2 regions of the Streptomyces sp. NPDC088733 genome follow, and region 1 is predicted to be linked to the other one. Evidence: riboswitches for the same ligand, from Rfam matches in the RefSeq annotation. Region 1 holds a riboswitch; the other holds the start of a gene.
What was found. Region 1 has a riboswitch for cyclic di-AMP ahead of ACIP64_RS16025 (transglycosylase family protein). Riboswitches for the same ligand answer to the same signal wherever they lie in the genome.

Region 2: another riboswitch for cyclic di-AMP. It lies ahead of ACIP64_RS27965 (M23 family metallopeptidase); the one in region 1 lies ahead of ACIP64_RS16025 (transglycosylase family protein).

Annotation. Positions count from the first base shown of each region.
Region 1 is NZ_JBIVLH010000007.1:319,982-326,709, forward strand. It holds gene ACIP64_RS16015 (putative bifunctional diguanylate cyclase/phosphodiesterase) at 1-1,844, opposite strand, end outside; gene ACIP64_RS16020 (SAM-dependent methyltransferase) at 1,841-2,656, opposite strand; gene ACIP64_RS16025 (transglycosylase family protein) at 2,861-3,997, opposite strand; cyclic di-AMP (ydaO/yuaA leader) riboswitch at 4,002-4,211, opposite strand; gene ACIP64_RS16030 (aldo/keto reductase) at 4,799-5,806, shown strand; gene ACIP64_RS16035 (GNAT family N-acetyltransferase) at 5,843-6,481, opposite strand; gene ACIP64_RS16040 (peptidylprolyl isomerase) at 6,579-6,728, shown strand, end outside.
Region 2 is NZ_JBIVLH010000017.1:92,521-97,800, reverse strand. It holds gene ACIP64_RS27975 (DUF6227 family protein) at 1-715, shown strand, start outside; gene ACIP64_RS27970 (hypothetical protein) at 831-1,112, shown strand; gene ACIP64_RS27965 (M23 family metallopeptidase) at 1,204-2,508, opposite strand; cyclic di-AMP (ydaO/yuaA leader) riboswitch at 2,520-2,659, opposite strand; gene ACIP64_RS27960 (hypothetical protein) at 3,432-3,602, shown strand; gene ACIP64_RS27955 (hypothetical protein) at 3,638-4,255, shown strand; gene ACIP64_RS27950 (helix-turn-helix transcriptional regulator) at 4,381-5,268, shown strand.

The sequences.
Region 1 (6,728 bases):
GCCATGCCCAGGTCGGCGAACTCCCGCAGCGGGCGCAGCAGTTCCTCGTCGGCGCCGATGAAGGCGCTCTCGGTGACCTCCAGGCACAGCGCGGTCGGTTCCAGACCGGCGTCCTTGATGACGGCGAGTGTCTCCGGGACCAGGCCGTGATGCCCCAGTTGCGCCGGGGAGAGGTTGACGTTGATCCGCAGCGGGTGGCCGTCGCTGCGCGGGAACTGCCAGTCCCTGGCCTGCCAGGCGGCCTGCTGGAGCACCCAGTGGCCGAGCGGCACGATCAGCCCGGTGCTCTCCGCCAGCGCGATGAACCGGTCGGGGCCGAGCACCCCGTGCACCGGGTGGCACCAGCGCACCAGCGCCTCCGCGCCGCGCACGCTGCCGTCGGAGAGCCGGACCAGCGGCTGGTACTCGATGAAGAACTCACCGCGCTCCAGGGCGACGGGCAGCTGGTTGGTGAGCCCGTGCCGGGTGATGGCGCGGGCGTCGGAGTCGGGGTCGGCGAGCTCGAAGCGGTTCCCTCCGGCGGCCTTGGCGCGGTACATGGTGATGTCGGCGCTGCGCAGCACCTCGGCCGGGCCGAGGCTGCCGGCCTGGCCCTCCACGATGCCGATGCTGCACCGCACGGAGAGTTCGCGGTCGTCGACGCGGATGGGGTCGGCGAGCGCGGCCAGGACGAGGTCGGCGAGGCCGGTGACGTCCGCGCGGCTGGCCGGGTTGACGACGAGCGCGGCGAACTCGTCGCCGCCGATCCGGGCGACGAGCTGGTCCGGCGAGGTGACGCAGGCCTTCAGCCGTTCGGCGACGGCCACCAGCAGCCGGTCGCCGACCGCGTGGCCGAGGCTGTCGTTGACGTCCTTGAAGCCGTCGAGGTCGAGGTAGCAGACCCCGACGCGGGAGCCCTCGGCGCCGCCGAGCACCTGTTCCAGACGCTCGAAGAACAGGTTCCGGTTGGCCAGCCCGGTGAGGGCGTCGTGCGTGGCCTCGTACCGCAGCCGCTCGCTGAGCAGGCGCTCCTCGGTGATGTCCTCCATCAGCGCGAGCATGTACTGCGGGACTCCTGCGGGGTCGCGGAGCAGGGAGACCGTCAGGTTGGTCCACAGGGCGGTGCCGTCGGGGCGGTAGTACGCCTTCTCGACGCTGTAGCGGTCGCGTTCGCCCCGGTTGAGCTGGCGCTGCATCTCCCAGACCTCGGGGGCGTCCTCGGCGTGCACCCAGTCGTAGACGTTCCGGCTGAGGATGCGGCGTTCCAGGCCGCCGAACATGGCGGTCAGGGCGTCGTTGACGTCGAGGATGCGGCCCTCCATGTCGGCGATGCCGATGCCTATGGAGGCGCCCTGGAAGATGGCGCGGAAGCGCACCTCGCTCTCGTGCAGGGCCTGTTCGACGGCGGTGCGGGCGGCGAGCGCGGCCCGGGACAGGGCCTCCTGCTCCGTCCTGGTCCGTTCGCGCAGCGCGCCCGTGTAGCCGTAGGCGATCCAGTGCTGCAGCCGGGCGGAGCGGGTACGGCCCTCGTCGGCGGGCAGGGCCGGGTCCAGCGGCGAGTACAGCAGCAGATAGGCGTCCACGACGCCGAGAATGCGGGGCAGCGCCTCGGGGTCCGTGCAGTGCGCGGCCACCAGCGCCGAGCCGATCTCCGCGGCGGCGCGCGGGTCGAAGGGCCGGGCGTGCAGGGCCGCCTCCAGCCGCGCGGCGAGCGGGAGCAGGTACTCCTCGAACTCGCCGCGGGTCATGGAGGTGGCGGTCGCCGGGTAGATCGCCCGGCTCCAGATGATCGCGAAGCGCCGCAGGCCGTCGGCGGGTTCGGGCTCGGGCTCCGGCTCCGGGTCGGGTTCCGTGGCCACGGTCACACCTTGCGGCCGACGCCCGCGAACCCGCTGAAGACCACCGGGTCGGGTTCGTCGTCGTCCGAGCCGTCCGGCCGCCACAGCGGCGGCGAGACCAGTCCGGGTTCGACGAGTTCGAAGCCGTCGAAAAACGCCTCCACCGCGGCCCGCGAGCGCATGATCAGCGGCGAACTGGCGCTGCGGTAGACGCTCTCGACCCGCTCGCCCTCCTCCGGCCGGCGCGGGCCGCCCTCCACCGAGGCGTGGGTGAGGACGAGCAGGCTGCCGGGCGCGAGCGCGTCGCGCAGTTCGGCGACGGCCTTGGCGGGGTCGTCGGCGTCCTCGACGAAGTGCAGGACGGCCACCAGCAGCAGCGCCACGGGGCGGTCGAGGTCCAGCAGCCGGCGGGTCTCCTCGCTGTCGAGGATGTCGCGCGGGGACCGCAGGTCGGCGGCAACGATCGCGGCGTTCCCGTGCCCGTCGAGCACGGCGCGGCTGTGGGCGACCGCGACGGGGTCGTGGTCGACGTAGACGACGCGGGCGGCCGGGTCCGCGGCCTGGGCGACCTCGTGGACGTTGCCGAAGGTGGGGATGCCGGAGCCGATGTCGAGGAACTGGGTGATGCCCTCGTCCACCGCGAAGCGCACGGCCCTGCGCATGAGGGCCCGGTTGGCCTGCATGATCTTGGGCAGGCCCGGGAAGGCCTCGATGGCCCGGCGCCCCGCCTCCCGGTCGACCTCGAAGTTGTGCGATCCGCCCAGGTAGTAGTCGTAGATGCGCGACACGCTCGGGACGGACAGGTCGATGCCATGGGGGGCCCAGGCGGGACGCTCCATCAACGGCTCCAGCTCGTCGGGATCAGGGCACGGGTCCGTGGGGACGGCCGCGTGGCTCAGAGGCTACTGATCGTTCGATCGGGAGGAAACCAGAAATGGAAATATTCGATCCGTTTTCGGTCACTCGCCAACGGCACGTGCCCTGCCCCCGCGGTACGGGGAACAGGGCACGTACTACCGCCGGATGACGGGCAGTCAGGTTGTTCAGACGCTGACGCCGTGCGCGCGCAGGTAGGCGAGCGGGTCGATGTCGGAACCGAACGACGCGGTGGTGCGCACCTCGAAGTGCAGGTGCGGGCCGGTGACGTTGCCGGTGGCGCCCGACAGGCCCAGCTGCTGGCCCTCGGAGACGGTCTGGCCGGCCGAGACCGACAGCGAGGACATGTGGGCGTACTGCGAGTACTTGCCGTCCGCGTGCTTGATGACGACCTGGTTGCCGTACGAGCCGCCCCAGCCCGCGGAGACCACGGTGCCGGAAGCGATCGCCTTCACCTTGGTGCCGGTGGAGGCGATGAAGTCGACACCGGTGTGGTAGCCCTTCGACCACATGGAACCGGCCTGGTGGTACGGGGTGCCCAGCGTGACGTGGTCCAGCGGGGCCGTGTAGCCGGAGGCGGACGAGGTGGAGGGCTTGGCCGGCGCGGGCGTGCTCGCGGGCTTGTCCGGGAGGGCGACCTTGACCGTGCCGCTCAGCGCCAGGACCTGGCCCGGGCGGATCAGGTTGGGGTCGCCACCGATGACGGACCGGTTTGCGGCGTACAGCTCGTGCCAGCCGCCGGTCACGTCCTGGGCGTCCGCGATGGAGGAGAGGGTGTCGCCGCCGACGACCGTGTAGCTGCCGCCGGTGCCCGGCTTGGAGGTGGAGCCGGCGGGCTTGCCGGCCGTCGTGTCCTTCGCAGGGGTGGCGGGCTTGGGGGCCGTGGTGCCGGCGACGCTCTCGGGGGTGGCCGAGGTGTCGGCCATGTCCTTGGTCAGACCGGCCTTGGGACCGCACACCGGCCAGGCCTGCGGGCCCTGGACGGCCAGGACCTTCTCGGCGACCGCGATCTGCTCGGCCTTGGTCGCGAGGTCCGCGCGGGCGGCGTACTTGGTGCCGCCGAATCCGGCCCAGGTGCTCTGGGTGAACTGGAGGCCGCCGTAGAAACCGTTACCGGTGTTGATGGACCAGTTGTTGGTGCTCTCGCAGCTGGCGACCTTGTCCCAGACGCTCACCGGAGCGGCGTGGGCACCGGTGGCGCCGACAACCGGAAGGGCAATCGCGGCACTCGTGGTGCCGGCGAATGCGCCGATGCGGACGAAACGGTTGGTCCGCTGACGACGGTGCTTTCCCTTTGCGGGCATGGGGAATTCCTCTCCGACGCCTACGAGGTGAGCTGTCGGGTTCGGGCTGGAGATGCCCGGCCGCATCGAGGCATGCCAAACAAAGGCACGTCGCTGCGACTTCACCCCAAGCCGTCCCGTGACACGGAACGGCACTTACCTGGGTCCCCCGCTCCTGCCGTGCGGTCTTGTCATCCGGCTTACGAGTGGCGGCAGGATTAGGCGTTCCACTCGGAAGAATTCCCGCCGGCATCCGGCCTGCGGGACTTGGAAGCTAAACGACGCAATCGCGCCCCGGCAAGGTCCTGAATCACAGCAATTGCCGACCGGCAAGTCGATCAATGAATTCCGTGACGTTACGTGAGATGTGTCCGCTCTGTGTAGGCGAATTGATGACCCCGGGCGAACGGCCGTATACGAGTGGTGAATATGGGGGGCATAAATCGACGCTCGGTCGCCGCGGGGCGCCGCAGCGTGTTCGCCGCGTGACACCCATCACGTACCTATTGCCTACGCATGCACTGTGGATACATATGTCCGCTTACGGCCCTCAATGCCGGATAAGGCAGGACAAGGGGAGTTCCAACCCGCCCTCCAGGAAGGCGTCATGGCGCCCGCGCACGTCGTCGTGCCCGGCGGGACAACCGATGCCCGCACCCGTCGATTCCCGGCGGCGCCCCCGCCCCCTTCCCACCCCGCGGGAGGGCCGGGAACCCGGGTGACAGCGCGGAACCCCCAGGGGTAGCCTCCCAATCCCGAACATTTTCTTACATCGACACCTCAGCGCACCGCCGTACCCACACCTCGACCGGGAGCCCCCGCGTGCCCTACCTCGCCGCCGAAGACCGCTACGCCTCCATGCAGTACCGCCGCACCGGCCGCAGCGGGGTCCTGCTCCCCGCCGTGTCCCTGGGCCTGTGGCACAACTTCGGCGACACCTCGCCGCTGGAGACCCAGCGCGCGGTGCTGCGCCGCGCCGTCGACCGCGGGGTCGTCCACCTCGACCTCGCCAACAACTACGGCCCGCCGGCCGGCTCGGCCGAGGCCAACTTCGGCACCCTCTTCGCCCAGGACCTGCGCCCGTACCGCGACGAGCTGTTCATCGCCAGCAAGGCCGGGTACGACATGTGGCCCGGCCCGTACGGCGAGTGGGGCAGCCGCAAGTACATGCTGGCCTCCCTGGACCAGTCCCTCGGCCGGATGGGCCTGGACTACGTCGACGTCTTCTACTCCCACCGCTTCGACCCGGACACGCCCCTGGAGGAGACCATGGGCGCCCTGGACACCGCGGTCCGCCAGGGCAAGGCGCTGTACGCGGGCATCTCCAACTACCCCGCGGACGCCCACCGCCGGGCCACGGAGATCCTGCGCGGACTCGGCACCCCGCTGCTGATCCACCAGGCCGCCTACAGCATGCTGCAGCGCGGCCCCGAGGCGGGCGTCCTCGACGCCGTCGGGGAGACCGGGACCGCTCTCATCGCCTACTCGCCGCTCGCCCAGGGCCAGCTGACGGACCGCTACCTCGACGGCGTCCCCGCGGACTCCCGGATGGCCCTCGGCCACTTCCTCAAGCGCGACGCCCTCACCGACGAGAAGCTGACCCTGCTCCACGCCCTCAACAAGCTCGCGGGCGAACGCGGCCAGACCCTCGCGCAGCTGGCCCTGACCTGGGTCCTGCGCGACCCGCGGGTGGTCTCCGTGCTCATCGGCGCAAGCAGCGTCGCGCAGCTCGACCAGAACCTCGCGGCCCTGGACGCGGAGCCCCTCACCGCGGCCGAACTCGCCGAGATCGACCGCCTGTCGGCCGAGGCGGGCGTCGAGATCCCGTAGCTCCCGCAGGCGTCGCCGCCCCGGGGGTCCCGGCCGTCAGGACCCCTGGAGGCGGCCCCGCAGCGCGGCCCGCACGTCCGGCCACTCGTCCTGGAGGACGGAGTAGTAGGCGCTGTCGCGGACGGTGCCGTCGGTCGCGCGCACATGGGCGCGGCGGATGCCCTCGAAGCGTCCGCCGATGCGCTCGATGGCGGCACGCGAGCGGGCGTTGCGGGCGTCGGTCTTCAAGGTGACGCGCAGCACGCCCCAGGTCTCGAAGGCGTGGGTGAGCAGCAGCAGCTTGGCCTCGGTGTTGCAGGGCGTGCGCTGGGCCGAGGCGGAGAGCCACGTGCTGCCGATCTCGGCGACCGTGGGCGCCCCTGCCGGGCGCGGCGTGGTGCGGCCCGCGGGCCAGGCCGGGACGGCGGACCAGTAGTCGAGGTCCAGGAAGCGCGTCGAGCCGACCACGGCGCCGCGCGCGATGTCGACCACCGCGAACGGGAGCGCGGCGCCGGTGACCTGCTCCGCGAGCGCCTCCTCGACGTACCGCCGCATCGCGGGCGGGTCGTCCGGCACCAGGGTGAAGCCATAGGTCTCGCGGGACTCCCGCGCGGCACGCAGCAGCCCGTCCGCGTGGTCCGGGGTGAGCGGCTCCAGACGGACGTGTCCGCCCTGCAAGGTCACGGTTTCCGGCATGTCCCGGATGGTATGCGCACCGCCGCGCGGCTGGTCAACTGCGTGTCCCGCGCGGGGCGCGGTCGGCGGCGGCGACCGGGGATGTGAAAATGTCGGCATGAGCAACAACGACGTGTACTTCGACATCACGATCGACGGCGAGCCCGCCGGACGGATCGTCTTCACCCTCTTCGACGACGTGGTGCCCAAGACCGCGCGGAACTTCCGCGAGCTGGCCACCGGCGAGAACGGCTTCGGCTACGAGGGC
Region 2 (5,280 bases), on a different contig from region 1:
GGTGCTGACGCGGGCGCAGAACGCGTTCGAGATCGACGACGTCGTGCTGGGGCGGCTGGCGACCGCGCTGATGGGCTGCACGGAGCTGGCGTCCTTCCGCCAGCGCAAAGGGCCGCCGCGGCGGCTGAGCCGGCGCACGCTGCGCCACACGTTCCTGCTCGCCGACGGCGGCACCCAGGTGCTGTGGGAGATCGAGCACAACACCGGGCCGGGCGAGGACCCGCTGTACGAGGTGTACGCCGACCCCGAGGTGCTGCTCGCCGCGCAGCACGTGATCGACCTGCGCTTCGGCGAGCCCGCGCCGCAGGAGCTGGAGGCGGAGGCCGCGGAGTGGCTGGCCCGGCTGCCGCGGTTCGGCCCGGAGGCGGTGCCCTGCCCTCGGCAGTACGAGCGGGAGTACTCCGCCGAGCACGCCTGGCGGTTGCTGCGCCGTGCTGAGAACGGAGACGCACCGGGCGACGACCTGCGGGCCCGGCTCGGTTCCGCGGTGGGCCACGACATCGCGTACGTCACCGGCCGGCACACGCGGATCGGGACCGGCCGCGTGGTGGGCTGGACGCTGTACGAGCACGCGTTCCTGCTCGCGAGCGGCGAGGAGCTCAGCCTGTGGGAGGTCGAGCACACCATGACGCCTGACGGGCGGCCGGTGTGCGAGGTCTACGTGGACGAGACGGTGGCCTGCGATGCGGCGGACGTGAGGATGGAGGCGCTGTAGCGCCCCTCCCGGCCCTCGCGGTGTGGCCGTGCGCCCCTGGGGCGTGCGGCCATCTCCCGTTGCGGGCGCTCCGCCGCCGGGGGAAATTGGGCGTAGAGGGAAACGGGAGGTTCCCATGACGGTCCTGGCGGAGGTCGAGTTCCCGGGCGTGACGGCCCTGCAGTACGAGGAGGCCAATCACCGCGCCGGATTCGGCCCCGACCATCCGCCCGCCGGGTTGCTGGCCCACGCCGCAGTGATCACCAACGACGGTCTGCGGATCGTGAACGTGTGGAATTCGGCCGAGGCGCTGGAGGCCTACCTGGTGATCATGATGCCGGCGGCCAAGGAGTCCGGATTCCCGGAGCCGAGCGGGCCGCCGCGGGTCTCGGAGCTCTACAACTTCCTCGTGCCGTAGTGCGTCCGCCGGACAACGGACCGGCGGCCTGGTGTCGGGGGTGTCACCAGGCCGCCGGGGTCCGTGCGTACGACGCTCTCAGCTCATCGGGTCAGGGCTTCATGCCCATGCTGCGCAGCCACGGCATCGGGTCGATCGGGTCGCCGCCGCCGGGGCGGACCTCGATGTGCAGGTGCGGGCCGGTGACGTTGCCGGTCGCGCCGACGCGGCCGATGGTGTCGCCGGTGGAGACCTTGCCCGAGGTGACCAGCATCGAGGAGAGGTGGCAGTACCAGAGCTCGGTGCCGTCGTCGAGGGTCAGGATGATGCGGTAGCCGTACGAACCCGCCCAGCCGGCCTCGGTGATGGTGCCGCTGTGGATGGCCTTGGCGGGGGTGCCGGTGGGGGCGGCGAAGTCCTGGCCGGTGTGGGTGTTGGCCCACAGGGAGCTGGACTGCCCGAAGCTCGCGGTGAGCGTGTACGAGGTCAGCGGCAGGGTGTAGCTCTTGGCGAGTTCGGCCAGGCGCGCGGCCTCGGCCTTCTTCGCGGCTTCCTCGGCGGCCTTCTTCTTGGCCGCGGCCTCCACGCGCACCTGCTGTGCGGCGGCGGCCTTGGCCGCCTTGGCGGCGGCCTCCTGCTGCGCGGCGGTGCGCGCGGCGTGGTCGGCGGCGTTCCGCTGCTGCTGGGCCTGGTCGAGGATGCGGGCGCGCAGCGCCTCGCCGGCGCCGGGGGTCAGGGCCTGGGCCACCGGCTTGGCCGTGGGCTCGCTCTCGAGCAGGCCGCCGATCCCGGGCACCTTGGAGACCTCGGGCAGCTTGGGGAGGGAGACGGGGAGCGGGTTCTTGCCCTCGGCGGTCGCGACACCGCCGACGCCGAGCACGGCCACGGCCGCGACACCGAAGACCGCCGAACCGCGGCCCAGGGTGCGCTGCTTGGCCACGCGGTGCCGGCCGCGCACAGGGGCGGTCGACTCCTCGGTGGGGTTCCACGGCTCGGTGGCCGGCTCCGGCTCGCCGTACGGGGGCAGCGGCTGCGCGGTGTTCGTGTCCCGGGTGTCCGCCTCGTGGGCGGGGGCCGCCTCGCGGACGCCGTACGCCTCGTCGAGGAAGGCTGCGGCCTCGACCGCGCTGCGCGGCTCGGGCACGGGGGCGACCGGCGTGAAGGGGGCGACCGGCTCGACGGGTTCGGCAGCGGGCTCAGGGGCGGCGGCGAGTGCTTCCTCGACCCAGCCGGCGGCGAAGTTCCACTCCGCGGTGTCCCAGCCGTCGATCGCGTTCTTCGTCGGCGGAGTCTGCTCGGTGGCCGGGGGGTTCCAGCCGGCGGCCATGTTCCACTCGGCGGTGTCCCACTCGGGGTTGGCGTACCCGGTCGTTTGTTGCTGTTGTCCGGGTATCAGGGCAGGCTCGTTCGACGCCACGCGGGCGCACTCCTTTCCTTCCTTCTCGCCTACCGGGTTAGCTGACGGGTTCGGAGCAGGAAGGTCTCCTACGAGGACTGTGCAAGCCCCCCGATTCACCCCAGGAAGTGGTTCCCCGGTTCCCGCGGACGGGATTCGGCAAGCGCACGGCGCCGCCCTGGCGGGCGACGGGTGACCGCGCTGCGTTATCGAACGTTAATAGAGGCAGCACCCAATTCCAAGCCGCTTCGGCGAGTTCACAGCGGGAATCTATGGGGATGTAACGGCCAGAGACGGACATTCCGCTGTGACTGCCGTGACCAACGAGATATGTGAGTGTGCATCAGTCGTTATGCGGAAGGGAGCTGTCTGCTCACGAGGAGTAAGGGTCGGCCCCGGGTCCCGGCGATCCAACACCCGCCCCCGGAAGGCGCCGAGAGGTCGCGGAGCACCGTCCGCGCCGGAGCCCGGTCCGGGGCTGCGGTGCACTTCACGCCACCCGCGAGGCCGGAAAGCGGTGGGCCCGGCGGTCGCCGTCCGGGTCCTCGTGGAGCGCGGCACCCGCCACGGAGAGGCACGGCACCGCGCGGCGGCGACCGCGGGCCCGGCGCCAGAATTCCCCGGGCGCCCCACGGGTCACACGACAGTGCCGTGACCCTCGTCACTCTTGACATGCGGCGGCTCTGCATGCATGGGGCGGCGGCGGTGTCGAAAGGCATCAGAACCCGGGCATACCGGCCGTCGTGACGGGCCATAAGAGGCCACCGGACGCTGATGCGCCGTCAATCACGTGACCACTGCGGCCGGCGGCCACCCCTCCGAGGAAGGCGCGCGGCCGGAGTCCGGTCCCGGACGGCGGGAGCCCCCACGCCCCCTATGCGACGGCCGCGCGGGTGCGTCATCATGCCCGAGTACGGCGGATTCGCCCGATCTTGGAGGCTGGCATGAAGCTGGGCAAAGCACTGGCCAAGGGCTACGCGGAGGAGACCGGCGACGAGCCGCCCGGTGTCGCGAAGGAGATCGACGTCGCGGCAGAGGTGACGGCCCGGACGGTCTCGTCGGCCGATGTCACGGCCGCCCAGGAGCCCGAGAGCGCCGAGGCCGCGGCCCGGTGAGGTACGGGCGCCGCTTGCCGGAGGAGCGGCCGGCGGTGCCGCCGACGGGCTGGAAGCTGGCGTTCCCCATGCTCTCCGCGGACGGCACGCGCGTCGGCTTCCGGGGCGTCTCCCTCGGGGGGCGCATCGTGTACGGCGTCCTGGACGACGCCCGGTGCGGCTACGGGAGACGGCACGCCAGCCCGGCCCGGGGCTGCGACTGCGGCTTCTACTGCCTCCACACGGCCGCCGAGGCGCAGGCGCTCACCTGCGCCACGGACTGCGGTGACGCGGTGATCCTCCAGGTCAGCGTGCTGGGCGCGTACACCCGGTACGAACGCGGCATGCGCTACGCCCGGCAGCGGGTGCGCACCGTCCGCATGGCGGCCTGCCGCTGCGGCCGCCCGGCACGCGTCTTCGTGCGCGACGGCACGGGCCTGCCGGGCTGGCGCACCCTCCAGGGCACCTGCCGCGCCTGCGCGGCGGACCTGCGGGTGCTGGACCCGGCGGACTTCGGCCGGCTCGCGGGCCCCGGCGTCAACGTCACCGGCGAGGCTCCGCTCCCCGCCGACGGCCCGCCGCTGCGCCAGGAGCTCGCCGCGGAGGCCGCGGCCCTGCGCGCCCGCCTCGACCACTTCCAGGAACGCCTCCGCCATCTGGAGGAGGGCGTCTAGCCCACCTCCGGCCCGTCTCCCGGGATGCGCCGCCCCGCCCCGTTCCGAAACCCCTCCCGCGCCCCCGACCTGGGCCGGGACGCGGGGCCGGGCGCGTGCATGACCGGCCGCCCATACTGGAGGACATGGAGCACAACGCCGAGCTCAGGGAGTTCCTGCGGACCCGCAGGGCGCGGCTGAGCCCTCAGGATGCGGGGGTGGCGGTCAGCGGCACGGCGCGCAGGGTGCCGGGGCTGCGGCGGGAGGAGCTGGCGCGGCTCGCCGGCGTGAGCACCGACTCGTACACCCGTTTGGAGCAGGGCCGGCAGCACAATGTCTCCGACGCGGTGCTGGACGCCGTGGCCCGGGCCCTGCGCCTGGACGCGAACGAACGGGCCAGCCTCTTCGAGCTGGCGCGGCCGCGGCAGGCCGCCCGCCGCCGCCCGCCCCACCGGCCGCAGCGGGTCCGGCCCGAGGTGCACCGCGTGCTCGATCTGCTGGACGGCCGTTCCCCGGCCCTCGTCCTGGGCCGGCACGGCGACGTACTGGCCTCCAACCGGCTGGCCCGCGCGCTGATCACCGACTTCGACGTGCTCCCGCACCGGGACCGCAACCTGGCGCGCTACCTGTTCCTCGACGAGGCCGCGCGGGACCTGTACCGGCAGTGGGCGGCCTACGCCGCCGAACTCGTGGGCGCCCTGCGGGCGCAGGCCGCGCGGTACCCCGACGATCCGGGGCTGACCGAGCTGGTCGGCGAACTGACCATAAAGAGCCCGGAGTTCCGCGACTGGTGGGCCGACCAGGGCGTCCGGGAACGGACCCACGGCGTCCAGCACTACCACCACCCGGTCGTGGGGGACCTGACGCTCGCGTACGAGAACGTGGTGTTCCCCGCCGACGCCGACCAGTCCATGTGCATCCACACCGCCGAGCCCGGCTCGTCCTCCGAGGCCGCGCTCCAGCTGCTGGCCACCTGGACGGGCGACGAGGCCCTCAGGAACGGCGTCCCGCACCACGAGCGCGACCACCGCTGACACGCGGAAGGG